DNA from 4 places in the Phosphitispora fastidiosa genome. Region 4 is predicted to be linked to each of the others. Evidence: riboswitches for the same ligand, from Rfam matches in the RefSeq annotation. Region 4 holds a riboswitch; each other region holds the start of a gene.
The links. Region 4 has a riboswitch for cyclic di-GMP ahead of Ga0451573_RS02530 (DNRLRE domain-containing protein). Riboswitches for the same ligand answer to the same signal wherever they lie in the genome.
Positions count from the first base shown of each region.

Region 1: another riboswitch for cyclic di-GMP. It lies ahead of Ga0451573_RS17980 (sigma-70 family RNA polymerase sigma factor); the one in region 4 lies ahead of Ga0451573_RS02530 (DNRLRE domain-containing protein).
Region 2: another riboswitch for cyclic di-GMP. It lies ahead of Ga0451573_RS17885 (tetratricopeptide repeat protein); the one in region 4 lies ahead of Ga0451573_RS02530 (DNRLRE domain-containing protein).
Region 3: another riboswitch for cyclic di-GMP. It lies ahead of flgB (flagellar basal body rod protein FlgB); the one in region 4 lies ahead of Ga0451573_RS02530 (DNRLRE domain-containing protein).

Region 1 covers NZ_JAHHUL010000028.1:132-2,785, forward strand. The annotation lists gene Ga0451573_RS17970 (accessory gene regulator ArgB-like protein) at 53-706, shown strand; gene Ga0451573_RS17975 (cyclic lactone autoinducer peptide) at 687-815, shown strand; cyclic di-GMP riboswitch class I at 931-1,019, shown strand; gene Ga0451573_RS17980 (sigma-70 family RNA polymerase sigma factor) at 1,427-1,843, shown strand; gene Ga0451573_RS17985 (recombinase family protein) at 2,408-2,654, shown strand, end outside.
Region 2 covers NZ_JAHHUL010000027.1:22,254-32,030, forward strand. The annotation lists gene gatB (Asp-tRNA(Asn)/Glu-tRNA(Gln) amidotransferase subunit GatB) at 1-965, shown strand, start outside; gene Ga0451573_RS17870 (S1 family peptidase) at 1,323-2,342, shown strand; gene nifV (homocitrate synthase) at 2,552-3,685, shown strand; gene icd (NADP-dependent isocitrate dehydrogenase) at 3,801-5,096, shown strand; cyclic di-GMP riboswitch class I at 5,170-5,259, shown strand; gene Ga0451573_RS17885 (tetratricopeptide repeat protein) at 5,400-6,371, shown strand; gene Ga0451573_RS17890 (carbohydrate-binding protein) at 6,454-6,816, shown strand; gene Ga0451573_RS17895 (glycosyltransferase family 4 protein) at 7,334-8,599, shown strand; gene Ga0451573_RS17900 (sugar phosphate nucleotidyltransferase) at 8,614-9,777, shown strand, end outside.
Region 3 covers NZ_JAHHUL010000020.1:15,791-25,567, reverse strand. The annotation lists gene fliG (flagellar motor switch protein FliG) at 1-574, opposite strand, end outside; gene fliF (flagellar basal-body MS-ring/collar protein FliF) at 586-2,163, opposite strand; gene fliE (flagellar hook-basal body complex protein FliE) at 2,206-2,517, opposite strand; gene flgC (flagellar basal body rod protein FlgC) at 2,532-2,975, opposite strand; gene flgB (flagellar basal body rod protein FlgB) at 3,000-3,413, opposite strand; cyclic di-GMP riboswitch class I at 3,486-3,671, opposite strand; gene codY (GTP-sensing pleiotropic transcriptional regulator CodY) at 4,423-5,205, opposite strand; gene hslU (ATP-dependent protease ATPase subunit HslU) at 5,231-6,628, opposite strand; gene hslV (ATP-dependent protease subunit HslV) at 6,846-7,376, opposite strand; gene xerC (tyrosine recombinase XerC) at 7,397-8,299, opposite strand; gene trhA (PAQR family membrane homeostasis protein TrhA) at 8,371-9,021, opposite strand; gene trmFO (FADH(2)-oxidizing methylenetetrahydrofolate--tRNA-(uracil(54)-C(5))-methyltransferase TrmFO) at 9,039-9,777, opposite strand, start outside.
Region 4 covers NZ_JAHHUL010000002.1:18,189-27,965, forward strand. The annotation lists gene Ga0451573_RS02530 (DNRLRE domain-containing protein) at 1-4,862, opposite strand, end outside; cyclic di-GMP riboswitch class I at 4,947-5,057, opposite strand; gene Ga0451573_RS02535 (anti-sigma factor family protein) at 5,407-5,712, opposite strand; gene ftsZ (cell division protein FtsZ) at 5,734-6,777, opposite strand; gene Ga0451573_RS02545 (small basic family protein) at 6,916-7,242, opposite strand; gene Ga0451573_RS02550 (DUF881 domain-containing protein) at 7,268-7,972, opposite strand; gene Ga0451573_RS02555 (cell division protein FtsQ/DivIB) at 8,050-8,796, opposite strand; partial or broken gene murA (UDP-N-acetylglucosamine 1-carboxyvinyltransferase) at 8,907-9,777, opposite strand, start outside.

The DNA of each region.
Region 1 (2,654 bases), on a different contig from region 4:
GCTATGTGAAATATTGAGGATGGCTGGTACGATAAAATAGAGGTGACTTAAGGTGCATGAAGTTTCAATTCATAAACTAGGACGAGTTGTTGGATCATATGTTGCAAAAAAAGTTTCCAGACTTGATCAAGTGGAATTTCTGGCCTTCGGTGCTGAAATTTTGCTGGGCAGTATCTTAAAATTAAGCATTCTATTTTTGATAGCAGCGATGCTGGGTGTCGTCCTTGAAGTTGCAATTTTACTTGTAGTAACTGGCTTAATTCGTACATTATCCGGTGGAGCGCATTGCTCTGCATATTATCGGTGTCTGGTAACAAGTGTGCTAATACTTACAGCGTTAGGTTACACAATTAAAACTGTCCATCCTTTTATCCGCTTATTACCAACAATCGTTTTGGTTGCTATATCGGTACTATCCATTTTTTTATATTGGTATTATTCACCCCAGGCTCCCCTTAATAAGCCTTTTAGCAGCAGAGCTAAAGAAGTAGCCTTTCGTTGGTATACGCTAATTGCAGTAGTGATGATATCTATTATCTTAACTATTCTGGGAACTGACAGTTTGATTGGCTGGACAATGGCGTTTGCACTATTGTGGCAGGCATTTACTCTAACACCGTTGGGACATAGGTTTATAGGATTATGGGACATTTTACTTACATTTAAAGTGAAAGGGGGGAGACAGAATGTGGAAGATTATGACTAAAATAATGTTCCAAGGATTGGCAGCAGTATTGACTGTGGTCGCTATGACGAATATTGGGACAAACAGCATGTTTATGTTTTATCAACCGGAACCTCCTAAAAAGTATTAAAGTAAAAATTTTCTCTTATGGTAAATATTTTGGCCAGTAAATGCAAGAGATTTAATCGAATTCAATCGATAATGAAGTTTAGAAAAAACTTACTTGATGATAAAAATAGAATAATCAGCGAAAAGGGCAAACCTGCCTAAAGGCAGGGACGCAAAGCCATAGGGTCTAAAGTGCTTGCTGCACTATGATAGCCTAGCTGCCGCAGAGACTAGTATTAAACCTGCCCTTTATAGCGGCGGGTTTTTTTGTTTGCCATGGTTGAGAATTTCGGTAATACAACACTCATGCGCAACCTGAGACTGTTTACAAGCATCGGGAGGATTGGCACATGAAAAAAATTACGCAAGCATTATCTCTCTCGGTACGAATATGCACTCTCCGGCCTTATGGCTTTATGCGCATCCATAAGATTTTTCATATTGCAGCACACACATATTGACTGGAAAACCGCAGTTTGCAATACGCAGATTGCGGTTTTCTTTTTGACAAAAATCACATTTATTCGAGAAAAAACGACAAATAGGTACATTGTTACATTCGAAAGGTGCCGCTCTCCTCCGCTTGTTCTTCATTTTTCAGATTTAAAAGATCTCGAAATGGAGGACAAGTCGATGGAAAACTATGGCAAAAAATATACTCTGCTGGTTAGAGGCAAGCGCGTTTCTGTGACAAAGGAGGTCTATAAAGCATATTACAAGTGCCGGGACAGGGAAAAATACCTGGACGAGCTATCAGAAGAAAACAACATCTCGCTCGAAGGCTGTATCGAGAACGGCGTTTCCGTGGAATACATAATATCCACTATGATGGAGTCCCTGGAGGACGCGATCATAAAAAGGATGATGATCGCTAAGCTGTACCGATGCCTCGAAATGCTCGACAAGTCGGAAAGAACGCTCATCGAGGAGTTGTATCTTAGGGGCAAAAGCGAGCGTCAGTTTTCGGCGGAAACAGGGAGTCCCTATATGACCATCCATGACAGAAAGATAAAAATCCTTGGCAAAATAAAAAAACTTATGGAAAAATAAGAATTTTTCCGTGCAACCCCCTCATTTTTTCCCTATAGAAGTGAGGGGGTTTTTATGTTCTCTCTCTTGCTCTTTGAAAATTACATATCCGGCAGCATAAATACATGAGCTGTCCAGCCGTGTGAAAAGCGGCAGCGACGTTGACGGGCGCGCCAAGACTGCCTGCGGATGAATTTCATCCGTCGAACCGATGGCATCGAAGGTGACGAGCGGGAACGCCTGGTCATAAAACAGTCTGTGGTGGACTGTTTCGCAATGAAATGGACAGTGACAATGCTACTTCCGTCCAGCCACAGACCTCAAGCAATGGGGGCGGCTCGCAGAGATCCTGGGAGAGGTGAAATTCCTATGGCGTTTGCTCAACCGGCAAACCGTTTATGCTGCCGCACTGAGAGCCGTAAGGCTTTTTTCGCTTCGGGAAGTAGTGTCGAATAGAAGCGTTAATATGTAATGAAGAACAAGCAGATCATTTTTTTGATCTTGGAAACTATGCGGCAGGGCGGTCTTTTCCGTCCTGCCGCATCCTTCTGGGATTAAATTCAAAATATCAGGGAGGAACACGAAATGGAAAAGGAAGCATTGACTGAATTGCTAAAGAAGGAGCTAATCATCGGATATATGTACGGTCTTGACGGAAAGCGCCAGGAATACTACTTTGAGAAGTCTCCGTCCAGCATTGCGAGCTTTATCATGCTGAAAAAGGAGCAAGCGGACAAAATCGTTCTGACAGATACACTGGACAGGCTGGTGTTGGACACCTTTGGCGAATTTATAAACCGCTACCCGGATCGGAAGCTTCTGCAGGAAATCA
Region 2 (9,777 bases), on a different contig from region 4:
AGCCAGAAATCAGTTCACCGGAGGAAGCCAGGCTCTATCTGGAGAAAATGAAGGCAATCCTGCAGTATACCGAAGTTTCTGACTGCAAGATGGAAGAAGGGTCCCTAAGGTGTGATGCCAACATCTCGGTCAGACCGGTAGGACAAAAAGAGTTTGGGACAAGGACTGAACTAAAGAACATGAATTCCTTCCGGGCGCTCCAGAAGGCCCTGGAATACGAAGCTGAACGGCAGATTGAAGTGCTTGAGGACGGGGGCAGAGTAATCCAGGAAACAAGAACCTGGGACGAGGCCAGGGGAATTACTCTCTCAATGCGCAGTAAAGAAGAAGCCCATGATTACAGGTATTTTCCCGATCCGGACCTGGTTCCCATGGTGATTTCCCCACAATGGATCGAAGAAATCAGGCAGACACTTCCGGAACTGCCGGATGCCCGCAAAGAGAGATATGCCAGAGATTATGCCTTACCTCTGTATGATGCGGAAGTGATTACGGGCTCTAAGGAACTGTCCGACTACTTTGATGAGGGACTGAAATACACCGCTAATGCCAAGGCCCTGAGCAATTGGGTGATGGGTGAATTGCTGAAATATATCAACACCTCCGGAATGAGTGTGGCCGATTTTGATTTCCCCATACCGCCTGCTAACCTTGCCGAACTGATTGAACTTATTGACAGTGGTGATATCAGCGGAAAGATAGCCAAGGATGTATTTGCAGGCATGCAGGAAAAGGGGGAACGGCCTTCAGTGATAATTGAGGCCAGAGGCTTGAAGCAGATTAGTGATGCAGGCGCCATTGCGGCTGTTATAGATGAGGTTATTGCCAAGAACCCACAGTCGGTAGAAGATTTTAGAAACGGAAAAGACAAGGCCATTGGTTTCCTGGTAGGTCAGGTAATGAAGGCAACCAAAGGCCAGGCAAATCCGGGTGTGGTTAATCAACTGCTTAGGGATAAAATGTAGTAATAGGGTGGCTTGTGTTGCTCTCCCCTTTCTTGCCGAACTGGGAAAAAGAGCATTCACACTGCCCTTTTTTTTCTTTGCAAAGGAAGTCACATTGATGACAAAAGGACTCGCTGGAATAATTTTTGGTGGCCGGACAGCGGTCAACGCCAAACCTGACAAAAGTACTCCGCATTCAGAACCTTACCTCCTTATACCTTTTGGTAACATTATTATACAGTTAGATGAATTTTATGCCCGCTCTTTTGCCACCGCCTGAAGGCGGTTTTACTTTTTTCTTCCTTCTAATTCCCCAAAAAACCTGTTCTGCATATAATGTATTGAATTTCAGGTTAAGAGTAGAGAGGAGGAAATTGTGTGGAAAAGATTCGTTCCGCTCTTGACAAGCATCGGAACAAGCTGCTGGCAATGAAAAATGTGGTAGGAGTGGGAGTCGGATATAAGGAAACTGTTCGCGCCTCAACGGGTGAGCCTAAGCAGGGTATTGTAGTCCTGGTAAGGCATAAGTTCCCCGAAAATGAGCTTGAGGCTCAGCACATTGTACCCAAAGATATTGATGGGGTTGTTACAGATGTAATTGAGGTTGGTGATATCCGTCTTCTGGGCGCTATTGACCGCACCAAAAGAGGCGGTCCGGCCCAGCCGGGAATGAGCATCGGCCATTACAAAATTACTGCCGGCACTTTTGGCGCTGTTGTTAAAGATCGGAAAACAAGAGAACTGCTGATACTTTCCAATAACCATGTTTTGGCCAATTCAAGTAACGGCAGGGATAACCGGGCTAAGATCGGAGACCCGATACTTCTCCCCGGGCCCCATGACGGAGGGCTGATGGATAAGGACTTGATTGGCCGGCTGCATCGGTTTCAGCCGGTAGATAAGACGCTTAACCAATCGTCTTGCCCTAAGGCCGCGGCTGCTGAGTTCTGGGCAAATGTGGCATGCCGGTTTATGGCGCCGCATTATGTAGTCAAGTTTTTGCGCGAATCAAGTACCGGGAATACTATAGATGCTGCATTAGCTAAACCGGAAAACCCGAAAAAGCTTAATGCTGAGCTTCTAGAGATAGGCAAAATAACAGGTGTGGCGGAAGCTGAACCCGGTATGACTATCATAAAAAGCGGTCGCACAACAGGAGTAACCAAGGGGACAGTAAAGGTTGTCAATGCAACTGTATCAGTTGAAATGGGAGACGGTACAGAGGCGGAGTTTCACGACCAGATACTGGCCAGTGAGATGTCACAGGGAGGAGACAGCGGCGCATTGGGAGTTGATGATAAGCGCCGGGCGGTTGGACTTTTGTTCGCCGGCTCAGATAAAGTGACAGTATTTAACAAAATACAAAATGTGATGGATAAAATGGATATAACTTTTTAAGAAATTGTATATATTGGTTCCTGGCAAAAGGGGCCAATTTTTTTATTTAAAAGAGTGACTCGGCATAAAATGCTGATGCGGCAGATTTTTTACTTCTCAATTAATGCCTTTCATGGTAAAATATTAACAAATGGCTCTCTTAAAAAAGGACCAATACATAAAATTATGGGCTGCAGCTAAACAGACAGCGAAAGAAGAGGTGGAAACATGTGGCGGAGCAGAATATCAGGATAGTTGATACGACACTGCGCGATGGAGAACAAACTGCCGGTGTGGTATTTGCAAACAAGGAAAAAATAAGAATAGCCAAGTTTCTGGATGAAATCGGGGTCCACCAGATTGAAGCCGGGGTACCGGTAATGGGCGGGGATGAAAAAAAGGTTATCACGGATATCGCCAAACTCGGTCTTAAGGCAAGCATTATGGGCTGGAACAGGGCGGTCATTTCAGATATTGAGCACAGTATAGACTGCGGTGTAGATGCAGTGGCAATATCGATTTCGACATCAGACATACATATCCAGCATAAACTTCAGACAACTCGGGAGCGGGTCCTGGAAAATATGATCCAGGCAACAAAGTTTGCAAAAAAGGCAGGGCTGTATATTTCGGTTAACGCTGAAGATGCTTCCCGGACCGACATGGATTTTCTGATTCGTTTTGCCGCCGAAGCCAAAAAGGCAGGAGCGGATAGGCTTCGCTATTGTGATACCATCGGGATTCTTGACCCTTTCATCACATATGACCGGGTTAAAACCCTGATAGAGAGCACGAACCTGGAAGTAGAAATGCATACCCACAATGATTTTGGCATGGCGACAGCCAATACCTTGGCCGGCATTAAGGCAGGAGCCACACATGCCGGGGTTACGGTATTGGGACTGGGTGAGCGGGCGGGCAATGCCGCACTTGAAGAAGTCGTCATGGCCTTAAAGCATATAGGTGGAATTGACCTGGGCTTCAAGACCGAGATGTTCCGGACGGTAGCCGAATATGTCTCTCTGGCTTCAGGACGGGAACTTCCTGCCTGGAAGGCTATAGTGGGTTCGAACATGTTTGCCCATGAATCGGGGATACATGCAGATGGGGCCATCAAAAACCCCTTGACTTATGAGGTTTTTGCGCCGGAGGACGTAGGTCTGGAAAGACAGATTATCATAGGAAAGCACTCAGGTACCAAGTCCCTGATAGTGAAATTCGCTGAATATGGGATTCATCTTACCAAAGAAGAGGCCAATGAACTGCTGCGAAGGGTTCGTTCTACTGCAGTTGACCTTAAAAGGTCGCTGTTTGATAAAGAGCTGATATATATCTATGAGGATGTGTATGGTTCCCAGGTGTAAAGAGATGCCTCCATTGAGGCGTCTTCTTTTTTAGTGGAAATAATCAGCAATATAGGGTAAAATGTTTAAAGGGTCAATTACCCGTTTACAGACAAAGATGAAGAGGTGAGAGGTTGTGGCATTATTCAGTAATTATGACATGCCAAAAGAAGGAGAAAAAATTATTTTTCAGAACGGCTGCTTAACTGTTCCTGACTATCCCATAATTCCATTTATTGAAGGGGACGGGACAGGTCCGGATATTTGGGCTGCGGCATCAAGGGTGCTTGATGCTGCGGTGGACAAGGCATATGGAGGCCAAAAGAGAATCGCGTGGTTTGAGGTGCTTGCCGGGGAAAAAGCGTTTCACCAAACGGGTGAATGGCTGCCGGATGACACCCTGACTGCAATCAGGGAGTATATTGTTGCCATCAAAGGACCACTGACGACTCCGGTTGGGGGAGGGATACGTTCCCTTAACGTTGCTCTGAGACAAGGACTCGACCTATACGTATGCCTTAGGCCGGTAAGGTACTATAACGGGGTTCCTTCTCCGGTGAAAAATCCCGAGCTTGTGGATATGGTTATCTTCCGTGAAAATGCAGAAGATATTTATGCCGGTGTTGAATGGGCTGAAGGTAGTGATGAAGTCAAGAAGGTAATTCGTTTTCTTACGGAAGAAATGGGAGTGAAAAAAATCCGGTTCCCGGAAACCTCAGGAATTGGCATCAAGCCTGTTTCCAAAGAAGGTACAGCACGGCTGGTGAGGGCCGGTCTCGAATATGCCATAAAGCACAATCGTAAGAGCCTGACCCTGGTACATAAGGGCAATATTATGAAGTTTACCGAAGGGGCATTCAAGAACTGGGGCTATGAGGTTGCGGAAAAAGAGTTTGGTGACCGGGTATTTACCTGGACCCAATATGATAGAATCAGCGCTGAACAGGGCAAAGAAGCTGCCGACAGGGCTCAGAGCGAAGCTGAAAAAGACGGCAGGGTTATTGTCAAGGATGTTATTGCTGATGCCTTCCTGCAGCAGATATTGACAAGGGCGGCAGAGTATGATGTCATTGCCACATTGAACCTTAACGGCGACTACATTTCCGATGCTCTGGCAGCACAGGTGGGAGGCATCGGTATTGCCCCGGGGGCAAATATAAATTACATGACGGGTCATGCGGTATTTGAAGCAACCCATGGCACAGCCCCTAAATATGCCGGTCTTGACAAGGTCAATCCGGGTTCTCTGCTGCTTTCGGGGGTTCTGATGCTGGAATACATGGGGTGGCAGGAGGCTGCAGACCTCATCTACAGATCAGTGGAAAAAACTATTGAAAGCAAGGTCGTCACCTATGATTTTGCCAGGTTGATGGATGGGGCAGTTGAAGTAAAGTGCTCTGAATTCGGTGATGAGCTGATAAAGAATCTGTAATTTTAGGAGAAATGTTTTGAAAACACTAATGTTAGCCTAAATATTTGACGATATATTTAATAACAGAATTTTAAAACCGACAGGGCAAACCCTTCGCAAGACGGGGACGCAAAGCCACGGGTCCTATAAGGTATGTTTATTAAAGGACAGCCGGGTTACCGAAGTTTAACGGTTTACAAGCAAACCAGTCTTTCTTCGGTCTTTTTCCGAGAAGACTGGTCTCCTTATTTTTAGGACGAGTTTTTGCCAAAAACCCTGAAGGGCTGCCGGAGAAATTAAAAGATCGAGGGAGGGTACTTTTTAATGACAAGGAAACCATTTGTCTTGGGTCTGGTATTGTTGACATCTCTTGTATTTGTCAGTGGCTGTTCTTTTAACCTGTCCAAATTGAGTTCCATACTTCCTTCCCGGGAAAAGCCGGAAACTGTCTCGGACAAAGTCTATCAAAACAAGTCTGCAGTTAAGGCCCCTGCCAAGTCCCGGGAAGCGCTGCAAAAAGAATTGGATAGCGAAATCAATCTGGTGGTTGACCAGATTATGGCCGGTAGATGGAATGAGGCTATTAACCTGGGTGAAGCAGCTTATGAAATGGTTCAGAAGGAGCATAAGGGCAACGCGGATTCTGTGAACAGTGCAGTATATGATGCCTACGGTTACGATGCTGCCAAAGAAAAATTGTATGAGGTATTGAGTGCAGCATATGATTTTAAATATCACCTTGAGGGACTAAACAATACTGAAAAAGAAAGATATGTCAGAACCGCAAAAGCCCATTTTGATATCGATCCTTCAGATCCTTTCAAGAAACTGGCGCTGGCAAAGGCACAAATTGATACAGGTGACATGAATCAAGGTCTCGGGCTTCTTGGGGAACTTTATAATTCCCAGTTTAGAGACAAGGATATCACCGAATCTTACGCCTGGGCGCTCTATCTTTCAGGCAGAAAAGATGAGGCCTACAATATATACCGGGCCTTTTATCCCCAGTCAGAGACACTGATTCAGCTTTTTCACAGCGCTCAGGTAATAGAGGAAAAAGACAAGGCCCTGGGACTGAATCTTTATAATGGCGTTACAGGAGCGGCAAATAACCTTATGGTAAAAGACCCTAATGTCAACAATATGAGCGCTCAGACCTACATAGACCAAGTGCGGACTGGATCCCGGAATGCATCTGAAAGGCTCTTGGCAGGAGGGTTCAAGCTCAACTCCCAATACAACCTTCAAAAGATTGACCCGATTGTAAAATCAATCGTGAAGCTTTCGGGTGAATAATCTTAGCTGTATTATTTACCACATATAAAAACCCCCTGGTATATGAATACTAATTACAGAAAAATATTAGGGGGGAAATTTGATGGACCATTTAGATTATGACCATGTGAGCCATAGCAGTTCCGATGGCATGCATGACGTTAGCGGTGTCAATGTTTATCCCACTCCCATCACCCTTGGAGAGCACGTTAATATTATATATGATGGCCTCCTGTCAAGATCCGGAGCACAGGATGTTTATCTACATGCCGGTTTTGGGTTTCACGATCAGTGGCATGGGATAAAAGACCTGAAAATGCTACGCACCGGGCGCGGCTGGGAACAAACCCTGCATGCCGATGATGCTACCAGATTAAACTTCTGTTTTAAGGATGGGGCGGAGCACTGGGATAATAACTGGGGTCATAACTGGAGTTTTGAGATTCATGACGGGAAGCAGTATTAGGGCTGTAATTTTTGGAGCTATTTAACGGCAATGTAAATAGGGGCAGATGTGTTCTTACGGCGGGCCCCCAATCCGTTACCGAAACCCCGGGCTTTTAAAAAGGCCGGGGTTTCGACGGATTGGGGGGGCCCCCGACATCTCAACCGGTTACCCAAACCCACTAAAGCGGGTTTGGACCGGTTGACGACAGACACCGCCTTTCAGAACACATCTGCCCCTATCTTAATAAGCTGCTAAACAGCTCCAAAAAACAGCCCTGGCATACTGCCAGATATAGAGAAGCGGGTATTTCGCCGAAGCCTGTTTTTAAGGTGGTTAGGTGATGAAAATCATAACCGGCAGGTAATCTCCCAAGTTACTCGGGAAATTACCTGCCTTAATTTTACTAATTTGGTGGCGTATTGTACGAGAATTTCTGCGGTAGTGCGAAAAATCTATACTATACGTCACCATAGAGAATAAAGGATTTACTCCTAAGGTAAAATAAGCTGGAGAGGAAATAAGGAGGAGTTCAAAGATGAAGGTACTGATGTTATCCTGGGAGTACCCTCCCAAAAACGTTGGGGGATTGGCCCAGCATGTGTATCACCTGTCCAAGGCTCTTGCCAGGCATGGGGCGGAGGTTCATGTTATTACAATCGGCGCGGATGATGCTGTGCCCTATGAGGAAAATGAAGGTGTCCGGGTACACCGGATTTATCCTTACAGCATCTCAGCCCCAGATTTCAGGACATGGATACTGCACCTTAATTTTTCGATGCTTGAATATGCAGTAACTCTGCTTAACACCATCAAGGGTGTTGATATCATTCATGCCCATGACTGGCTGGCTGCATTTGCGGGGCGGGCGCTGAAGCATTCATTCCGAGTGCCCCTGGTGGCTACAATTCATGCAACGGAATTTGGGCGCAACAATGGACTGCACAATGAGAACCAGAGGTATATCAGTGATGTCGAGTGGTATCTCACTTTTGAAGCCTGGAAAGTAATAGTCTGCAGTACTTATATGCATAGGGAACTGAAGGGTTTTTTCCAGCTTCCTGAGGACAAGCTGAGGATCATACCAAATGGTGTTACTATTGAGGATTTTGAGACTGGTTCTGATTACCGTCACAAGGGCACAGAAAAATATATTTTCTTTATTGGCAGACTGGTTCGGGAAAAAGGGGTACAGGTGCTAATTGAGGCTGCACCCAAGATACTGTCATACTTTCCTGAGGCCAGATTTGTCGTGGCCGGTACCGGCCCCTATGAAGAGCACCTGCGCAGTATGGTGCGGGAAAAGCGGCTCGGACACCGCTTTTATTTTGCCGGTTATGTGGATGATGCTACCAGAAACCGCTGGTTTGCTCAGAGCAGTGCCGCTGTATTTCCCAGCCTGTATGAGCCCTTCGGTATAGTTGCTCTGGAAGGGATGGCAGCGAAGACACCGGTGGTAGTCTCTGACACCGGAGGGCTGAGTGAAATAGTGGAACACGGTCGGGATGGGATGAAATGTTATGTGGGTTCCGCCAATTCACTGGCAGATAACATCATGGCAGTACTTGGGGATGCGGCGCTGGCAAACCGTCTGCGTAAAAACGGTTACGAAAAGGCCAGAAATAAATATAGTTGGTTTTCGGTTGCCGGCCAGACCCTGGAAGTTTATGAAGCAGTAATCACTCAGTCCAAAAGGGCGGATTGGCATACTGATACCTGGAGGGCAGCAGATCCTCTCTCGGCTCTTTATGAAAAAGTAAAAAGCCTTGGCAGGGCAAATGTTCCCGGGCAGAGAGTCCACTGAAAGGAGAAGATACCTTGGTACAGTCAATTATTATGGCCGGTGGAGAAGGTTCACGCCTTCGGCCGCTGACCTGTAACCGGCCCAAGCCGATGGTGCCGATGCTTAACAGGCCGGTAATGGAATATACGGTGGAGCTTCTGAAACGGCATGGAATTAATGAAATTGGTGTCACTCTTCAGTATATGCCGCAGGAAATACAGAACTATTTTGGTGACGGGTCCGGTTTTGGAGTCAGCATGGAATATTTTATCGAAAACACCCCTTTGGGCACCGCAGGCAGTGTCAAAAACGCTAAGGGGTTCCTGAGGGATACCTTTATTGTTGTCAGTGGAGATGCTCTGACTGATTTTGATCTGACAGAGGCCATCCGATTCCACCGCGAAAAGGGGGCTCTGGCTACAATTGTACTTACCCCTGTGGAGATTCCCCTTGAATATGGCGTTGTGATTACGGAGAATTCGGGAGCCATCAGGCAGTTCCTGGAGAAACCGGGTTGGGGAGAGGTTTTCAGTGATACTGTAAATACCGGGATATACATTTTGGAGCCGGAAGTTTTAAAATATATTCCGGAAGATACCAAATTTGATTTCAGTAAAGACCTTTTCCCCTTCCTGCTAAGGGAGAATATGCCTCTCTTTGGGGTAAATCTGAGAGGATACTGGTGTGATATCGGTAGCCTGAAACAGTATCAGGAAGCCCATTTTGCAGCTATGGAAGGCAAGGTTAATCTTGAGGTCAGGACGGCTTCCGCGGGTAACGGTATATATACCGGTGAAAACTGTCGGATCGACCCGGCTGCCATTATAAAGGCTCCGGTTATTATTGGCGCTGACTGTCATATTGGTCCGGGAGCGGTAGTTGGTCCACATGTGGTAGTAGGCAACGGCTGCAGGGTGGATAATAATGCTTCGATAAAACGGGCAGTGGTCTGGAACGGTTCACATGTTGGCAAACAGGCCGAAATAAGGGGCGCTGTCATCTGTGGCCGGGTCACAATAAAGGATGGGGCAGCGGTATTTGAGGGTGCAGTTATTGGTGAAGAGAGTATCATCGAAGAAAATGCGCGGGTTAAACCCAACACCAATATCTGGCCACACAAGCTGGTGGAAAAGGGTACGGTTGTTGATACCCATCTAGTGTGGGGGACAAAGGCCTGCCGTAATCTCTTCGGAACTGAC
Region 3 (9,777 bases), on a different contig from region 4:
TGAAATCGGTGGAAACCACTGATGAAAGTTTTCGTTCCAACAATCGTTCAATATCCCTGATTACATCCGGGGAGGTGCTATCCATCATGGCAATCCTCCTGGCTACATCCGCCTGGCGGTCAGGCGGCAGCGCCGAAAGTATAGTGGCAGCCTGGTCAGGAGCCAGGTATGCAATAATCAGGGCTATGGTTTGCGGGTGTTCTGACTGAATAAAGTTAAGCAGCTGCGCAGGGTCTGTTTTCCTGACAAAGTCAAAAGGCTTGACCTGTAGGGTAGCTGTAAGTCTCTGAATGATATCCAGGGCTTTCTGGTTGCCCAGAGCCTTTTCCAGAACCTCCCTGGCATATTCGATACCTCCGGAGGATATGACATCTCTGGCCACCAGCAAATCATGGAATTCAGACAGGATATCGGCCTTATCATCAGCGCTGACCTTGCGTATATTGGCAATTTCAATAGTAAGCTCTTCTATTTCCTCATCTCTGAGGTGCTTAAATATCTCTGCAGAAACCTCCGGACCCAGGGAAATGAGTAAAATTGCTGCTTTTTGTTTTCCCGTCAAGGCTCTCGCCATTAATGTCACCTCTATTCTTCAATCAACCAGGTACGGAGCAATTGGGCGATATCGTCAGGCTGCTCTTTAGCAACGTTTTCCACGCGTTCCTTAATTCTTTTCTGCTCTTTCTCTTCAGGTGTCAGGTCTTTTTCAGGAATACTGTTATCCTCTAATTCATCTATCGACAATGGCCTGCTAATCACAAATTGGTCTTCCAGGGGTACTTTGTCTTGCTTTCTGCGTCTCATGACCACTACACTGCCAACAATGACCCCAATCAGAACAACTGCTGCCAAAGCCGCTGCCCCGCCGTAAATATACATCTGCCTTTGCTCTGCATCAGCTATCTGCTTGCTCAGCTCATCCTGATACTCGGTATTAAACGGCATTCCGGCAACCGACAACTGATCGCCACGGTTAGTGTCGAATCCTGCCGCACTCTTAACAATGTCTTCGACAACCTTCTGCTGATTAGCGTCAATCTCCCTATCAATAACAACCGCCACAGACATTCTTTTCACACCGCCCGGGGCGACCTCCCTGAATTCTTCATATGTATTAATCTCATTGTTTCTGATTTCATGTATTTCTGTGGTTTCACTGGTTCCGGTTTCCCCGGCAGTTTCGTAGCCCGGAATATTGCTGTCAGTACCCGGCGCCCCTAATGCTGCAGTACTGTTGGTGGTAGTGCTGGTCTTTTCGGACTCTTCGGTGCTTCTGGGTACTGCATCCCCATACTCCTGCCTTTTCTGCTCAATCTTATCAAAATCAATATCCAGGCTAACCCTGCAGACAACCTTCCCCGGGCCCCAGATTTTTTCCAGCATACTCTCAACCGAATCCTGAAGCTCGCTCTGGTACTGTTTCTGATACTGCTGCCTTACTTCGACCTGTTTTCCCGAAATAGCGCCGCTTTCTGAACCGCTGGTGTTTTCGGAAAGAACATTTCCGTTAATATCAACAATAGTAATATTATCTTCCGTTAATCCCTCAACACTGTTGGTCACCAGCTTGGCAATACCTGCGACCTGGCTTTCCTCAAGGGTCTTGTTGGGTTTAAGCTTTAACATCACTGCTGCGGTAGCACTTTTTTGGTCTTCAGAAAAAAGAGAAGGTTCGGGTTGGACAATATGCACTCTGGCCCTATCGACCTCGGACATCCCCTCGATTGTGCGGGTAAGTTCGCCCTGCAGTGCACGGAGGTATCTGGCCCGGCGATCGGTATCTGTCTCCCCGAACTTAGTGTTATCAAAACTCTCAAATCCGACAACTCCGCCTGTGGGCATTCCTTCACCGGCTAATTCCAACCGTGTTTGGGTAATATCCTTGTTAGGAATCATAATGGTAACGGTACCATCGGCTCCATTGTCGGCAAACCTGAAAGGTATTTTTTTCTCATTAAGCTTTTCTACTATCTGCCCTGCCTGCTGCTCGTCTTTTAGAGTGAATAAGGCCCCATAATCCGGCATAGTCGCGCTTCTGGTAAGCAGAATTAAAACCACAATCAGAAGAGCCGCCGAACCTACAATGACTGATTTCTGTATTTTGTTCATTTTTTGCCACAACTCAATAGACTGCGTTTTCAGTTGCAACAAATACTCTTTCATTAAGACAAGTCACCTCATTCCACTCTATAAGAAAAAAAACTGTTATACCTGCATTCTCATAATTTCCTGGTATGCTTCTACAACTTTGTTGCGAATCTGGAGTGTTAACTGAAAAGAAAGACTTGATTTTTCTGCCGCAATCATTACCTGGTGCAGCTCATTTAGTTCACCTGTAACCAGGGTGTTTTTCAGGTCAGCCGATTGCTGCTGAAGAGAATTTATTTCATTGATGGAGTTCTGCAGCATATCGGCAAACCCCATACCCTTGTCATTGTCATTGTTCTGTGCCTGTGACAGTTCGCCAAGTTTACGACCAGCCTGCAGCACATCAACCGGTGTGCTCAGAATATTCACCTGTCAACCCCCCTTTACTTTCCAATTTCCATAGCCTTGAGCGCAATGTCCTTGGAGGCTTTTGTAGCCGTTACATTGGCCTCATATGACCTGGTGGCTGAAATCATATTTACCATTTCAGTCACAATGTTGACATTGGGCATGCTCACATATCCCTCATCATTGGCATCAGGGTGATTGGGGTCATAAACCATTTTAAAAGGGCTCTTGTCTTCATTTATCCCTAAAACCCTTACCCCGGCACCTGTCTTTTGCTGTTCTAGAGTTCTGCCCAGGATCCCCGCAAAACTGCTTTCCGGTCCCCTGGCCTCGAAAATAGCCATCTTCCGGCGGTAAGGTCCTCCCGCCTCGGTTCTGGTAGTATTAATATTAGCTATATTTTCAGAAATGAGGTCCATCCTCAGCCTCTGTGCCGTCATTCCGGATGCGCTGATATCTAATGCCTTAAAAAGATTCATGGTAACCCTCCTCAGTCCCGAACATTATCTTCCATTAATAGCCATCTTAATTTTCTGGAATTCACCGTTTAATTCCTGGGCCAATACGCTGTATATAATTGTATTTTTTGCCAATGCCGCCATTTCCCTGTCAATATCCACATTATTACCGTCATTTCTCATAGACGCATCTTCACTTCTGACAACCTCCGGCGTTACATTAAATTCTGATTTTCTGCCAATCGGAATGTGCCTGTCATGGGTGAGCTTCCCGGCCAGTCCAGTCTCCCGTCCTATAGCCTTCCGCAGCTCTTCCTCAAATAGCACATCTGACCTTTTATATCCCGGGGTATCCACATTGGCAAGGTTGTCCGCGATCACCCTGTTCCTCAGGGCAGATGCGTCAAGACCCTTTTCAAGCATTTTCATCGTCTTGGTAATTAACAGATTTTCGATCAAATCTAATCACTCCCATAACGTAAAAATCCAAACCACAGCTACCGCAGTTTGGCATAATAATGCTAACCTCCCTTCGGCAGCCCGCAACCATAGCTCTGAATAAATAGCCCATTTAATACAATATAATGGAAGTTACCAGCATCATAATATTCAATGACCGTTTTTACGATAACTGCATAATTGTAATGGTATCATAACCAAGCCTCTAGGTCCGCAGCTTTGCGCCTTTACCTTTCAGTAAATTTGCCTTTAACAAAGTTTGGATGTATTGTGAACTCACATTCAGGAATAAAATGTAACCCTGGATAAAATATGTAAACCCTTGGGGGTGTATTCGTCATTCGTTCCCAAAATTCCTACCTTTTCTTACATTTTTTTATATTTTTTTATAATTTTTTACCATTTGGCAACCTACAATTTTAACCTGTATTGTGTAACGATTTCCAATGTAACAATATTTCGCCATTGTTACCCAAAATCCTTTTTTTACTATCTAATTTTCTTTGAAATTACTTGGTTTATCGACAAATCTCGCACCCTCTCCCAGAAGGCCGTTTTCACCTGCAATTACACTGCAATTACTTCTTCTGCTATTCATCCGACCCGCGGGTGGGAAAATGGCTCCTTCGGAGACCGCCGTCCCGACAAAACGGGGGGACCCCCCATGCCCCCATTTTGTTACCGGAACCCCGGCTCCTTCGGAGACCGCCGTCCCGACAAAACGGGGGGACCCCCGGCATCAAGATTGCGATTAGTTGTACAACGCATTGATTAAAGATTCACCATAGTATGTTAAACTGCCGCATTTTTTTCATTTCAGCTTTTGCTATTCATCCGACCCGGAGGTGGGAAAATGGCTCCTGACAAGGCGTACGGCTGACCGTAACCGCAGGCGTACTGGACGTACGTCGAGGATTACGGTCAGCCGCACAACGCAGTCAGGAGCCATTTTCACCAACATGCACAATTAAAAAAGAACCTACAGTGTTATAACACTGTAGGTTCTTTTTTAATGTTTCAGCTTATGCAGCTCATCCAACAGCCGCTCATTCAATATCCTAATATAAGTCCCTTTCATGCCCAGCGATTTGGACTCAATAACCCCGGCACTTTCAAACTTTCTTAGGGCATTGACGATAACAGAGCGGGTAATTCCTACCCTGTCAGCAATCTTGCTGGCTACCAACAGGCCTTCATCACCTTCAAGCTCTTCGAAAATATGTTCAATTGCTTCCAGTTCAGAATAAGAAAGGGTTCCCAGGGCAATCTGCACAGCAGCCTTTTTACGGGCTTCTTCTTCAACACGTTCTGCTTTTATTCGAAGAACCTCCATGCCGACCACTGTTGCGCCATATTCGGCCAAAACCAGGTCCTCATTGGTAAACTGCTCGTTAAATTTCGCCAGCACCAGCGTACCCAGCCTTTCCCCTCCACCTGCTATAGGTACTACTGTCATTACCTTATCCTGAAAAACACACTGATTCTCAATATGAAAAACACAGGTATTTGATTTCTCATTAAAGTTGGCTTTTGTTTCAATAATCCTTAGCAGCGACTCATTATAACTCTCAGGAAAACGTTCTGCATTTTCAATGATATCCCTAATAACATCACAGTCAAACTTGTCCACAAAAGAAAACCCGAGAAGCTTCCCTCTTCTGCCAACAATGTAAGTATTTGATTCAATGTTTTCAGTCAAGACATCGGCCATTTCCTGAAAATCGACCGGGTTTCCGGCAGCCTTCTGAAGCAGTTTATTAATCTCCCGGGTTCGTTCCAGCAAATCCTTCATAACTTTCCTCCCTTAGCTCAAGGCCTTATAAGATATAACGGCTTAAGTCCTGGTTTTGAACAACATCCTGAAGTTTATTGCGAACGTATTCACAATCTACCGAAATATCTTTTACCTCGATATCAGGCGCATCAAACGCAATATCCTCCAATAATTTCTCTAAAATTGTATGTAAACGTCGAGCGCCGATATTTTCTGTCTGTTCATTAACAGTATAAGCTATTTTAGCTATTTCATCAAGAGAATTTTCAGTAAATTTTAAACTAACCCCTTCTGTTTCCAGCAAAGCTGTATATTGCTTAATCAAGGCATTCTGAGGTTCGGTAAGAATCTGTTTAAAGTCAGCCTCGGTAAGGCTTTCCAGTTCAACACGGATTGGAAAACGCCCCTGCAGTTCGGGAATCAGGTCTGAGGGTTTGGAAACATGAAAAGCACCAGCTGCTATAAAAAGGATATAATCTGTTTTAACCGGTCCATATTTTGTCATTACTGTGGAGCCTTCCACAATCGGCAGGATATCCCGCTGCACCCCGCCCCTGGATACGTCAGGCCCGGAACCGCTTTCCTGTCCCGCTATCTTATCTATTTCGTCAAGGAAAATAATCCCTGACTGTTCCGCCCGATCCACTGCTATGGAAACAACTTCATCCATGTCGATAAGCTTTTGCGCCTCCTGCTGGACCAGGATTTTACGCGCTTCCCCGACAGTAAGCTTACGATGCTTCTTCTTTTTAGGAAATATTCCCCCCAGCATATCCTGGATATTTATCCCCATTTCTTCGACACCAGCACCTGTAAAGACCTCCACCATAGGGGTTCCGGTATCTTCAACCTCTATCTCAAGATACTCGTTCTCCAGTTTCCCTGCAGCCAGCTTTTCCTTAAGGGTATCCCGTTCGAACTGCAGCCTCTTGATGTGCTGGCTGTGTTCATCATCCGTGGTCTGGTCCTGCTGTCCGCCCCCGAAAAAAACTTCAAAGGGGTTTTTGGCCCCACCGTCTTTTTCCGGCAGCGGCGCCAAAAGCTCAATTATCCTTTGTTCCGCCAGTTCGCCAGCCTTTTCTTCAACAGCAGAAATCTTCTCGTTTTTCACTACCCTGATGGCCGTCTCCACCAAATCCCTGATTATTGACTCCACATCTCTGCCTACATACCCGACCTCAGTAAATTTGGTGGCCTCAACCTTGACAAAAGGAGCATTGACAAGCTTCGCCAAGCGCCGGGCGATCTCTGTTTTGCCAACACCGGTAGGGCCAATCATAATAATATTCTTTGGTACAACCTCATCCCGGAGACCGGCTGAGAGCATCCTCCTCCGGTAACGATTGCGCAAGGCTACGGCAACAGACTTTTTGGCCTTATTCTGCCCCACAATATATTTATCCAGTTCGGTAACGATTTTTCTTGGAGTTAAGTCTTGCATGGAAATGTCCCCCTTATTAACATCTGGTGATAATAAAAATCTTATTTCCACGGACGGCCCGCGCCGCCATTGAGGCAGCAGCGGAGCCGTTGGCACTTTAGTGCCTTTACGGATCCGGCGTGCCCCCTGCGGGTAGATGACGAATTAGCGGTGTTCCCGGACTTCGCCAGGAACAAGGTTAGATTTATCCGGTGTCTGTGGAGAGCCTACTGCATCCCTACAGTTCCTCAATTGTTATATTGGAATTCGTATATATGCAGATTGAGGCAGCGATTTCCAGGGCCTCCCTGGCTATATCAGAAGCGCTCAACTGTGTGTGGTTGACCAAAGCCCTGGCCGCGGCGAGAGCATATGCCCCGCCGGAACCTATTGCTGTTACATTATCATCAGGTTCGATAACCTCACCGTTACCCGATATAATCAACAGGTGTTCCTCATCAGCAACTATCAGCAGGGCTTCAAGCTTTCGCAGGAACTTATCCATACGCCATTCCTTGGCAAGCTCCACTGCCGCTCTGGGGAGGTTGCCCCGGAACTCTTCCAGCTTTTTCTCAAACTTTTCAAACAGGGTAAAGGCATCAGCCACTGAACCGGCAAAGCCGGCGACAATCTTATTATTATGCAAACGGCGAACTTTTTTGGCCTTTTGCTTTAAAATCATATTCCCGCCAAAAGTAACCTGCCCGTCACCGGCTACAGCTACTTTCCCATTCAACTTGACAGCGACAATGGTAGTACCTTGAAACATAACAATACCTCCTGTCCCCATTAAGCCCGGGGATGGCTTTTTTCATAAACAGACCTCAGCTTTTGCTTGGTCACATGTGTATATATCTGAGTTGTGGACATTTTAACATGCCCCAGCAGTTCCTGAACAGCCCTGAGATCAGCTCCTCCGTCCAACAGGTGGGTGGCAAACGAATGCCTTAACGTGTGCGGGCTGATGCGCCGCTGGATACTTACCTGTTTCACATATTTATCTACAATGTTGCGGACACTTCTTGCCGTCAGCCGGCCCCCGCTCTTGTTTAAAAAAAGCGCTCCGGTACTCTGTTTGCCGGTAAGCTGAGGCCTTCCGTCCGCCAGATACCCATTCAGGGCCTTGATAGCATAAGACCCCATGGGAACAATCCTTTCCTTGGCACCCTTACCCATAACCCTCACATACTCAAGCTCCAAATCAGAGTCACCGATATCCATCCCCACAAGCTCGCTGACCCGCAAGCCGCTGGAATACAGTACCTCAAGAATAGCCCGGTCCCTTAGCCCCGATGCCTTCTGGGTATCAGGAGCTTCCATAAGGCTCCTGATTTCATCCTCATACAGGAATTCGGGAAGCCTTTTTTCAAGCTTCGGAGTTGAAACCCTCAACATAGGGTTGCCGGACACAACCTCCTCCCGGGAGAGAAAGCGGTAAAATGACCTTAAGGCTGCCAGTTTCCTGGCAATCGTAGACCTGTACAGCCCCTTTTTCTGCAGTTCAGCCAGGTATTTCCGGACTGACAGGTGGTCAACCTGTTGGGGTGTCACCTGTTCACCGGACACTTTAAATTCATCAGCCAGGAAATCCACAAACTGCCAGATGTCTCTCTGGTAACTTTCCTGAGTCCTTGGCGAGGCATTTTTCTCTACTTTTAAATAAACTATGAAGCTATCAATAAATGTATACATGCAATCACCCTGCTTCGTGAGCTCACCGATTCAGCGCCCTTTTTAACAACCCTTCGGCTGCCCGCTGCTGATTAGGATTTTAAAGGCAGTACATATAAAAGCACTGCCAGAAAATGGCACACACTGCCCGCCATGACAAACAAATGCCAGACAGCATGATTAAAGGCCTTCTTTTTCCTGATGTAAAAAAACGTTCCCGAACTATACAGTACGCCACCGGCAACCAGCCAGGCAAGACCCGGGCCGGGGATACCTGCAACCAGAGGCTTGACTACTGAAACCACTAGCCAACCCATTGCTAGGTACAAAGCTGTTGACAGGATGCGAAATCTTTTTACAAAAAATATTTTGAATACAATTCCGGCAATCGCCAGCCCCCAGACCACCCCAAATAAAATCCAGCCTAATCGGCCGTGGAGTGTGATGAGGGTAAATGGAGTATATGTACCCGCTATTAGTAAATATATCGCCGAATGGTCCAAAACCTTCAGGATATCTTTGGCCTTCCTGTTCCTTAGTGCATGGTACAGGGTTGATATTAGGTACATTAAAACAAGTGTCGAGCCATAGATGCTAAAACTAACAATATGCCAGATGTCACCATACATAACTGCAAATACGATAAGTAAAACAAGGCCTGTCACAGCAAGAGCGGTACCTATGCCATGAGTCAGGGCATTGATTCTCTCTTCTGCAAGAGAATACTCCCCAGTATTTACCATAGCTCTTCCCACCAACCTTATACTTTTATTACCGCTAAACCCGGCTTAAATTCCTCAAGCCTGTTGAGCGCCCTTTCTGATATTTTACCATATCTAAGCCGCTTATCCCGAATTTTTTCATCAAGCTGCGGTAAAATTCCGAAATTAATATTCATGGGTTGAAACTTTTTGGCCGCCGGTGTGGTAATATATTTGCATAATGCCCCATGTGCCGTTTCCTCCGGAAAAATGACCGGTATCCCACCCGCGCTCATCCGGGCTGCGTTAATCCCGGCAACCAGCCCCATTGCCGCCGATTCCACATATCCTTCAACCCCGGTAATCTGTCCGGCAAAAAAAATATTTTCATCGTTCTTAATCTGAAGAGTAGGCCTCAGAATTTCGGGGGAATTGATAAAAGTATTGCGGTGCATGACACCATAACGTACAAACTCAGCATTTTCGAGTCCCGGGATCATTCTGAAAACGCGGTTCTGTTCACCCCACTTGAGATGTGTCTGAAAACCTACGATGTTATATAAAGTGCCTTCACTGTTGTCCTGTCTAAGCTGGACCACTGCATAAGGTCTGTCGCCGGTACGCGGGTCTGTTAGTCCCACCGGCTTTAACGGCCCGAACAGCAAAGTCTGGTATCCTCTGGAGGCTAATTCCTCTACAGGCATACAGCCCTCAAAAAATATCTCTTTTTCAAACTCTCTTAAGGGAGTACACTCAGCGTCCACCAGTTCCTGATAAAACCTTTCGTACTCTTCCCTG
Region 4 (9,777 bases):
ATGTCTTCCATCCATTCCCGTTTACCCTGGTCGTTATAGCCGTATTCGACATAGCTGCCATCAGGGTAATAGGCCCCCAGGAGGCGGTTGAGTTCATCATATTCATATTCTACGTTGCTGCCATTGGGGTCTGTCTTGGAGATGATGTTGCCGTTTTGGTCATAGTCAAACGAGTTCTTTTGCCCCAGGGGATTGATTACTTCGGTAAGCAGGTTCTTCTGGTTGTATCTGTATTCGGTGGTATGGTGATTGGCATCAGTGAATAAGACCAGGTTTCCGACATCATCATATTTGTACCTGGTGGTATTGTTTTTGGCATCAATAACCTGTTCCAGACGTCCATTGGCATCATAGCCGAACTTGGTGGTATTATTATTGCCGTCTGTGACTGCCAGCCGGTTGCCGTTTTTGTCAAGTTCGATCTCGGTATCACGGTTTAACGGGTCAGCCACCCCAACCAGACGGCCCATGTCGTCATACTCATAGGTGGTCCTCTGGCCCAGGGCGTCAATCATAGCTGTCCGGTTGTTTGTCTCATCATACTCGAACCGGGTGATGTTCCCTGCCGGGTTGATTACCTTTTCCAGGTTGTTGTTATCATCATAACGGTAGGCATATGTCTGATTCAGGGTATTGGTGACGGTCTCCCTGTTGCCGGAACGGTCATAGGTGAATTTGGTGGTGCTCCCTATCTGGTCGATAACCTCTCTTACCCTTGACTGGCTGTCATACCGGTACTCTGTGACTGTCCCGTCAAAGTCTGTGTAGGTGAGGGTATTGCCCAGGTCGTCATAGGTGTATGCAGCTCTCCGCCCCAGGGGGTCGATAACTGCTTCCAGGCGGTTCAGGATATCATATTCATAGTATGTGGTTTCACCTTTGGCATCTATGACTGCTGTCCTGTTCCCATTGGGGTCATAGGAATATGTGGTGATATCCCCGGCAGGCTCGATAATTTCCCGCAGCCGGCCCAGGTCATCATAGCGGTAATCAGTCCGGTTGTTGTTGGCATCCTTTGTCCACAAACGGCTGCCGTTGCCGTCATAACCCATCCAGGTATATTTCCCCAGGGGGTCTTTTCCCCTGACCATTAGTCCCCTGCTTTCATATTCAAAGGTGGTCACATTCCCCTCAGGGTCCCTGGTGCCTGTCAGGTAATTGTTATAGTTGTAGCTGTTGATGGTTGTGCCGATGGGTGTCCTTTCTTCCAGCAGGTTGCCGTTGTCGTCATATTCATAATATGTGTAGTTCCCTTTGGGGTCTTCGACTTCTTCCAGCCTGCTGATACCGTCATAGCGGTAATAAGTGATATATCCCCTGCCGTCTTTTACTGTGGCTGCATTCCCGTCAGAGTCATAGGTATAGGACACCGTTTTCCCTGCCGGGTCTGATACTGATTTTACCTGGCCGGAGCCGTAATAGGTATATGTGGTTGTCTTCCCTTCGGCATCAGTCACCCTAAGGAGGTTGCCATTTCCGTCATATTCCAGGAGGGTCTTATTGTCCATGGCATCAATGATGTCTGTAACATTGTTGTCATTATCATATACATAGGTGTTCTCTTTACCGTCTGCATTTATAACTGAGGTCAGGTTGTTCCGGGTGTCATAATCATATTGGGTCACATTGCCCATGGCATCAGTCACCGTGTCCCGGTTGCCCCGTCCGTCATAATGGTACTCTGCCAGGATGCGGGTTGCCGAAGCAGAGGTAACCACAGGATCCGGTTCTCCCGTCACAGTTCCTTCATTTATGGACATATCCGTGATGCCGGATACCGTGCCCCCGGTTTGGGTATCAGTGAATTTGCTGTCCTCTGCCGGTGCCGCATAATTTACATAAACCGTCCCGTCAGCCGTATCAGGCCCGGAGATGCTTGTCACCCGGTATTCGCTGTCAAATTCATAAATAAATTCATTTCCATTACGGTCGGTATATGTTGTCCTCCCGCTGTCATAATCCATGCTGACAGTATAACCGGCGGCATCGGTCTGCCTGATGACCCGACCCTGACTGTCATATTCATTAACTACAGCCACATTGCCCATAGGGTCGGTTACCTTGGTAACCAGGTAGTTGTCATGGGCCAGGCCCTCTTCATCCACATAGCCATATTCATACTTTACAGCCCCGCCGTTGGGGTCAATTACCTGGAGGAGCCGTCCCCAGTTGTCATAGTCATAGTCCACCTGGCGGCCTTCAGGATCCTGGATTATGATCACCCGGCCCATTTCGTCATAATACAGGGTACAGGTCCTTCCGGCAGCATCAGTCACCTGCCGCAGCAGTCCTTCCCCGTCATAGGTCATGGTTACCGCATTCCCGTTGCGGTCGGTAACCCGGTCCAGCATCCCGTCATCATTGAAGTGATAGACGGTGTCATATTTGGTGATGACTGAATAGGTCCCGTCACCGTTCTTCACCAGTTGTTCGGTGACATCATCATCAGAGACATAACGGCTACCCGACTTACGGAAGAAATACCCTCCCCCGTCACCGCCGGTGGCCAGTATGGAACCATCCTCATATTTTACCAGCATCTTGTCATAGCCCATGTACCAGTTCTGCCCCATAGGCCCCCGGTATATTTCAGGTTCCCGGGCATTAAAGAACCTGGTGAATTCCACCGGCAGCCCCAGGGCGTCAAAGGACAGGTCGGTATCTATGACAAAGAAGTTCCCGGTGGCAGCATCAACAGAGTTGCCGACTATATCACCATTGGCATATAAGGGCCTTATCTTTTCCCTCAAGCGGTATTCCTCATCAGGGTTTATGATGATCTCTCCGCCTATATATGGTTTTTCCCGTTTGGGGTCAGGGATAAGGACATAGTCCCCGACAACCATATCAAGCTCTGAATCAATTTCATTTATTTCTTTGAGCAGGTCATCTTTTGTCCCGTCCAGGTAATAGAATTTGGCCATCCTCTTCATCCTGGCCCCTTTGCTGTACCTGGTCACCAGGAATTTCTGGGAGGTGGTGTCACCGGTAATTGTCTCGGTATGGGTTTCGCCCTCTTCATCGGTCCATTCAATTTCATATGTATAGTACATGGAGATGGTCTTGTATTTACCTTCTTCAAAGGTCAGCCCGTCTATTTCCCAGTCACCGCTGCTGTCAGCAGAGGTGGTATAGTTATCCCCGTCACCGGTGGAGAGATATATCCTGGCATCATCCCTAGCACTGCCGTAAACCCTGATTTCACCTGTATCACGGTCGATGCCCAGGCTGAAGTCCGCCGATGGCTGGGGCGGGTTCAGGGTATATGTGTAAGCCAGTTTGGGATGTTTGCTGTTATATGTGTCTGACCTGGGGTCATCATCAGCGCCATAGTTGCTGGAAATTAATTTTACATAACCTGAGCCGGAACCGGGGACAAGGGCCAGTCCTCCGTTCTTCTTGACCGGGTCTTCCATCCACCTCTGGACCAGGTCCAGGACATCAAAATTCCACCACCCGGAAGACGGGCCTGCCGTGCTGTCAACAAGCTCACCCAGGGTATCGCCCCGTGCGGACACGGTCTGCCACCAGTTCCATGTCAATACCTCATAATCCCACATCACGTCAGGGATTACCCGGTACAGGTCAACAGAATCCGGACTGCCCCCTGCGGCATAAACAGAAAAGGTGGCTTCCGTTACCGTGGCATTGGCTTCACGGATAATATCACGGAAATAGAAGAAACTCATGGTATCCCCAAATCCGGCAGTATCCCCCACATAGAGGTGTTCACTGTCATTATAGGCGGTATCGGGGTACTTTGAGGAAATAAAGGTGTCCCTGCCGAAGCGTTCTCCCGGCTGGAGGGTGGGGTCGATGACAACAGGATAAGCCCTGTCCGGGGCAGTGAGCCATTCGGGGTCGGCTGTCACGGTGAGCACCGTTTCGCCAAACAGGCCGTATTTACGACTTATTTCTGCAGTTACGGCCTGAGAGCGTTCGCCCCTGGCATCATACATGTATGGTGTGGGCATGTTCCAGATAACATCACCTGTACCGGGGTCGGTGAAATCGATAGAGCCATCGTCCCGCATGCTGTAGTCCAGGTGCCTTATATCAAGGGCAAACTTAAACTCAGACGGGGCCTCCGGGTCATTAAGGATGATTTCCTCCTTCAGGGTTTTCCCGTCAATAATGTACCTGAGGTCGGTATGGTCTGTTATGCCGCGGTAGATTAAGGTATTCTGTACAGCCCTGGCCGGACTTTCTTTACTGCCCAGAAGGCGCCAGGCAATGGCATGCTCCTTCTGCTGTATCTCTCCCAGCTTCTGTTCCCCCGGCTTCCCCCAGAACATCTCCCGGGAGGCTGTACCGGACGTTTCACGGACCGTTTCACCGGCCTTTTCACGGGACTTAACCCATGAATTCTCAGAAAAGCGCACTTTAAGGCTGTTGGCCCGGTTTTCAAAGGCATAGCCTTTTTCCGGTGACTCCACCAGGGTATTATCTATGTCTGCCAGCCCGTTGTTTTCATCCCTGTAATGGACCGGTTCCTGGTAGACCTCAGTCCTGTATTCACTGTCACTGATTTTGAAGGTTTTGGAGTACTCAGTTCTTTTCTCCCTGACCTCATTTCTGCTTTTGGCCTCCAGGACCGCCGGGTTTCTGGGCTTTTTGGGCCCTGCAGTCTCGGGCAGGACATTTTTGTCCCTGCCCGGCTCGTTTTTCTCAGGCCCGGTGTCATAGACCGTGTCATCAACCTTCTTGGCCGCTGCCGGGCGCAGGAACCCTTCAAAACCTCCCAGGGTCCATTCCTGCACAGCCAGCCTGATTACCCCGTCCAGGGCCCCCATGTTCAGGGCCAGGGCCAGAACAACAGCCAGGACCTTAATCCACAACTGCTTTTTAAATGTTTTTCTCATTCATCATTCCTCCTTCGCAGACGCAAAAAACACCTACCCGATAAGATAGGCGCTTCTACTGTAATGTAATATAGCAAATTCTGCTTCGGCAGCCCGGCTGTCATAGCATATCACGGTTAATAAAAGTCGGTCGCGATATGCTTTAGACCCGTGGCTTTGCGCCCCCGCCTTTCGGCGGGTTTGCCTTTATCGGGGAATTGAATCTTGTTTATTCTGGATCTTGTTTATTCTGGATCTTGTTTATTCTGGATTTTGTTTATTTTATGCTCCTTTTTACATTTTACCACCTTTTTTTACATTTTCCGGCAAAAGGGTCTGAAATGCGGTTTTCGGGGTCTAAAATGCGGTTTTGGGGGTATGAAATGTAGTCTGCCCCTATTCAATTATTGATTCCTCTTTCTCAATTGATAAAACAACAGAAACCCGGAGCAAGGTCAAAGACATAAAAAAATATACTTTCTATACGTTGAAAAAGCTGCCGGCTTATACTAAGCCGGCAGCTTTATATTACTATAAGACTCTGTATTACTAAGAATCTACTTTTCTAAAAGAAATCGAAAAGTTGTCCTTTAAGCTGAACTGAAATAAGCGCCATGACCAAAATGAACGTGAAAATAGCCCCCACAAAGAAAAACCTTTTAAAGCCCCCGGAGGGCATTAACAAGTACCAGAAAAGGCCTGAAGCCTTTTCTTCTTTTTCCTTTGCCGCTTCCCTGGCCTTCATTTTAGCAAAACTCTGGGCACATGAAGGACATTCATCCAGGTGTTTTTCCATCTCTTGCCTGAGATCCTCTGACAGCTTATCATCAATCAGGTCGAACATCAGGTATCTACACTCATGACAATTCAAGAAACCTACCTCCTGTGCCCCTTATTTCCTGCGCAGAAATGCCGGAATATCAAGGTCATCAGTCGCAAATGGTTTTATGTCCAGTTCGGAATTAATTTCCTTGCGGTTAAACTTTTGGTCAAAACCCGTAGCTATAACGGTTACCCGGACTTCATCTTCCATCGACTCATCAATCACCGCGCCAAAGATAATATTTGCCTCGGGATCAGCAGCCTGGGCTATAATTTCGGCAGCCTCATTGACTTCAAAGAGCGCCAGACTGGAACCGCCGGTGATGTTCAGCAGCACACCCCGGGCTCCTTCGATTGAGGTCTCCAAAAGCGGGCTGGAAATAGCTGACTCAGCCGCCTCTGAGGCTCTTTTTTCACCTGAAGCAATACCAATTCCCATTAGGGCCGACCCTGTTTCAGTCATAATTGTCTTCACATCAGCAAAATCAAGATTGATAAGTCCAGGTACCGCAATCAAGTCAGATATGCCCTGGACACCCTGGCGCAGGACGTCATCTGCTATCCTGAAAGCCTCCACAATAGAAGTATGTTTGTCGATTACCTGGAGCAGCCTGTCATTTGGAATTGTTATCAGGGTATCGACTTTATTCTTTAAGTTGGAAATACCGCCTTCGGCCTGGGTCAGGCGCTTTCTTCCCTCAAAGGTGAAGGGTTTGGTCACCACCCCGACAGTAAGAGCGCCGATTTCTTTAGCCACTTCAGCCACAATAGGAGCAGCTCCTGTCCCGGTGCCGCCACCCATACCTGCGGTAACAAATACCATGTCAGCACCGTTAAGGGCCTTGGCTAACTCTTCCCTGCTCTCCTCAGCAGCCTTTTGCCCAATCTCGGGATTGGCTCCGGCTCCGAGTCCTTTAGTCAGTTTGGCTCCAATCTGCATCTTGTGCTGAGCTTCTGACATATACAGAGCCTGGGCATCAGTATTTACCGTAATAAACTCTACACCCTTCAACCCTGCCGTAATCATCCTATTGACCGCATTTCCTCCTCCGCCGCCAACGCCGATGACTTTTATATTGGCAAACTGGTCCATATCGATTTCAAATTCAAGCATTAAAATTTTGACCTCCTTTGAAGCTCTACTCCCCTTTAAAGTATATGAACCCCATTCATTTTTCAAGATACCAAAACCGGAATAATGGTAAAATTCCACATGGAACTTAAATTCCCTCTTTTTGAATTTCAATTTTTTCTACTTTTTTAAAATGTGCCTCCTTATAATTGCAAGGTTTTGAAAGATCCTGACCCCAAAGGCAAATATGGCTGCGGTATACAGCGCTACCCCGATTCTTTCCCCGATATAGGCAAGTCCGGCGGCCAGCAGAGTATTGCTGAAAAAGCCTGTTATAAAGATAGTATCATCAAACTTCTTTTCCATTCCGGCCCTGATTCCCCCAAATACCGAGTCCAGTGCAGCCAGTACCGCAACCGACATATACTGGGCATAAGCCTGAGGCAGAGAAGGCGCCTGAATGCCTATTACTATTCCGATTATCAAACCTAATAAAGGTAACCACACTATAAATCAACCCTCTTTCAGTCGTTCATCTACCGCTGTCTTCCACCGGACTGGTATAATTAAAAGTCACCGGTCCCGAAAAACCCGGAATGGTAATATCATCACTTTTCTCTACCGTCGCCACCAGACCCCAGTATTTTAGCTGCTCAAATATACCGCCCTTAATTTCAAGCCCGCTTTTGAGGGTATCCGGATTCCCTGTTGCCAGAATGGTAATCGGAGGTACTACTTTTTTTGTGTTCACCAAAATAGTATTGCCGGCACACCTGATTTCAGAAGTTGCCAGGATTCTCTGGCCGTTTATGGACATGGCCTCAGCCCCGCCGGCACGTAATTCATTGACCACCTTGAGGAGGTCCTCCTCGTGAAGGATATACAGGTTGGGGTCTTCGCCGGGTTGTAGTTCCTTCGGGCTGTCATTCATGGTCACCTCAACACCCTTACCTTTAACTGGCAGGACTCCGGCCTCCATCCTGGCCTTGGCCAATTCATCTCTGATGGCCTGACTGGCACCCCCGGCACTTACCTGATTAAGCTTGGTGCGGAGGTCGTCAACTTCAATAACAAGGGAATCCCGTTCCTCCTTGACTTCTTTGAGCCTGGTAGTAAGTTCCTGCACCCGCGCAGTCGGCACATTCTGTTCAGCCTGTTGGGTCGCCCGTACCTGCACGGCAATCATCATGCCGAGAAAAAGGAGTACAATGGCTATTGAAATTTGTCCTCTTTTCAATGCTGCATCCCTTACCTTTCAAATGGTTATTTTTTCTATAAATGTTAGTGTTTCTCCTGCTTCCCAATCCCAGTTAGTTATTGGACGAATTTTATCACAGGACTGCCCTTATAACTTATGTCAATATACTGAATCTTATTAGCATATTTTTGCCTGATTACCTCCTGATAAAGATTGATCTTTTCCGGTATCCGTTCCGTATCACCAAACCTGACTTCAGCTTTATCCATGGTGTACATGCGGATATTGTTCAGATCAGTCACATTTAACTCTGAAACTGCTGCTCTCAGATTAATCGGCATTGCCCTGAGGTAATCAAGGGCTGCCGACACTTTTTCTCCCGAAACCTTTTGGCCCGGAGCCGGCAAACCCGGTTCTGCCCCTGTAATGATAGGCAGATTTGTCCGCCCCAGACTGCTTTCCTTGGCCAGACAATAACCATCGCTGCTGATGACCGCAAAGCTGTCCCCACTGAAAACCAAAGCCGCCTGTTGGCGTTCTTTTATTTCAATAATAATGGCTGCCGGAAAATCCCTGACTATCTGTACACTCTGTATCACCGGGTGCATGGCAACCTTGCTCTCTGCCTGCTTTAAATTGGCTTTGAAGATGTTGACACCATCAGACAATCCGCTCAGGGATACCACTTCCGCAGCGTTAAACCCTTTATTTCCTCTGACGGTAATTTCCCTTACCCTGAAAAATGAAGATTGAAGAAAAAAGAATACCGCCAGACAGCAGATGAAAATAAAAAAAAGGCTCTGTATAATATGCCACCGTCCGCTTTTTTTGTGAGAGTGACTTGTTGAGTAAAGACTTGGCATGCCTATCACCTCTGTTTTTTATTATACCAAAATACAGAATAAAAATATATCAGCTTGTTAAAAAACTTGTCCCCCAGTGAAACAAAAAAAAGCAGCCTTAGCTGCATCCCTCAGATACCATTTACCCTCATAATCCGCGCTCCCAGTGAGCTCAGTTTGCGTTCCAGATTTTCATAGCCCCTGTCTATATGCCAGACATTTTCAATTACAGTGGCATCTTCGGCGATCAACCCTGCTAACACCAGGGCGGCTCCAGCCCTTAGGTCAGTGGCCTCTACAAAAGTACCGCTCGGGCGAGGTATTCCTTTGACTATAGCCACCCTGCCCTCTATTTTAATGTCAGCGCCCATTCGTCGCAGTTCATCAACATGTTTGTACCTGTTTTCAAAAACGGCTTCAGAAACTATTCCGGTACCATCGGCTACAGTCATCAGCACCATCATCTGGGCCTGCATATCTGTGGGAAAACCGGGATATGGCAGGGTTTTCAGGTCAACCGGCTTCAGCCTGGGCGGTCCCGCCACCCTGATATTGTCCTCACCCACCTCCACTATTACTCCGGCCTCCCTTAGTTTGGCTATCACTGCTTCCACATGCTCGGGAATAACATTCAGGATAATGATGTCTCCACCGGTTATAGCAGCCGCAACCATATAAGTCCCTGCCTCCACCCGGTCCGGAATAACAGTATGGCTGGCAGAACCCAGCTCGGTAGGTCCGTCTATTTTAATCAAATCTGTTCCGGCGCCCCTGATTCTGGCTCCAAGAGTGTTAAGAAAATTCTGCAGGTCCACCAGTTCCGGTTCCTTGGCAGCATTTCGGATAATAGTCTGCCCCCTGGCCTGGGTTGCTGCCATCATCAGGTTTTCAGTAGCCCCCACACTGGGAAAATCCAAATGCAGCTCAGTGCCCTGCAGGCAATCTGTCTCAGCTATAATATAACCATGCTTCTCCTTTATGGATGCCCCCATGGCAGCAAAA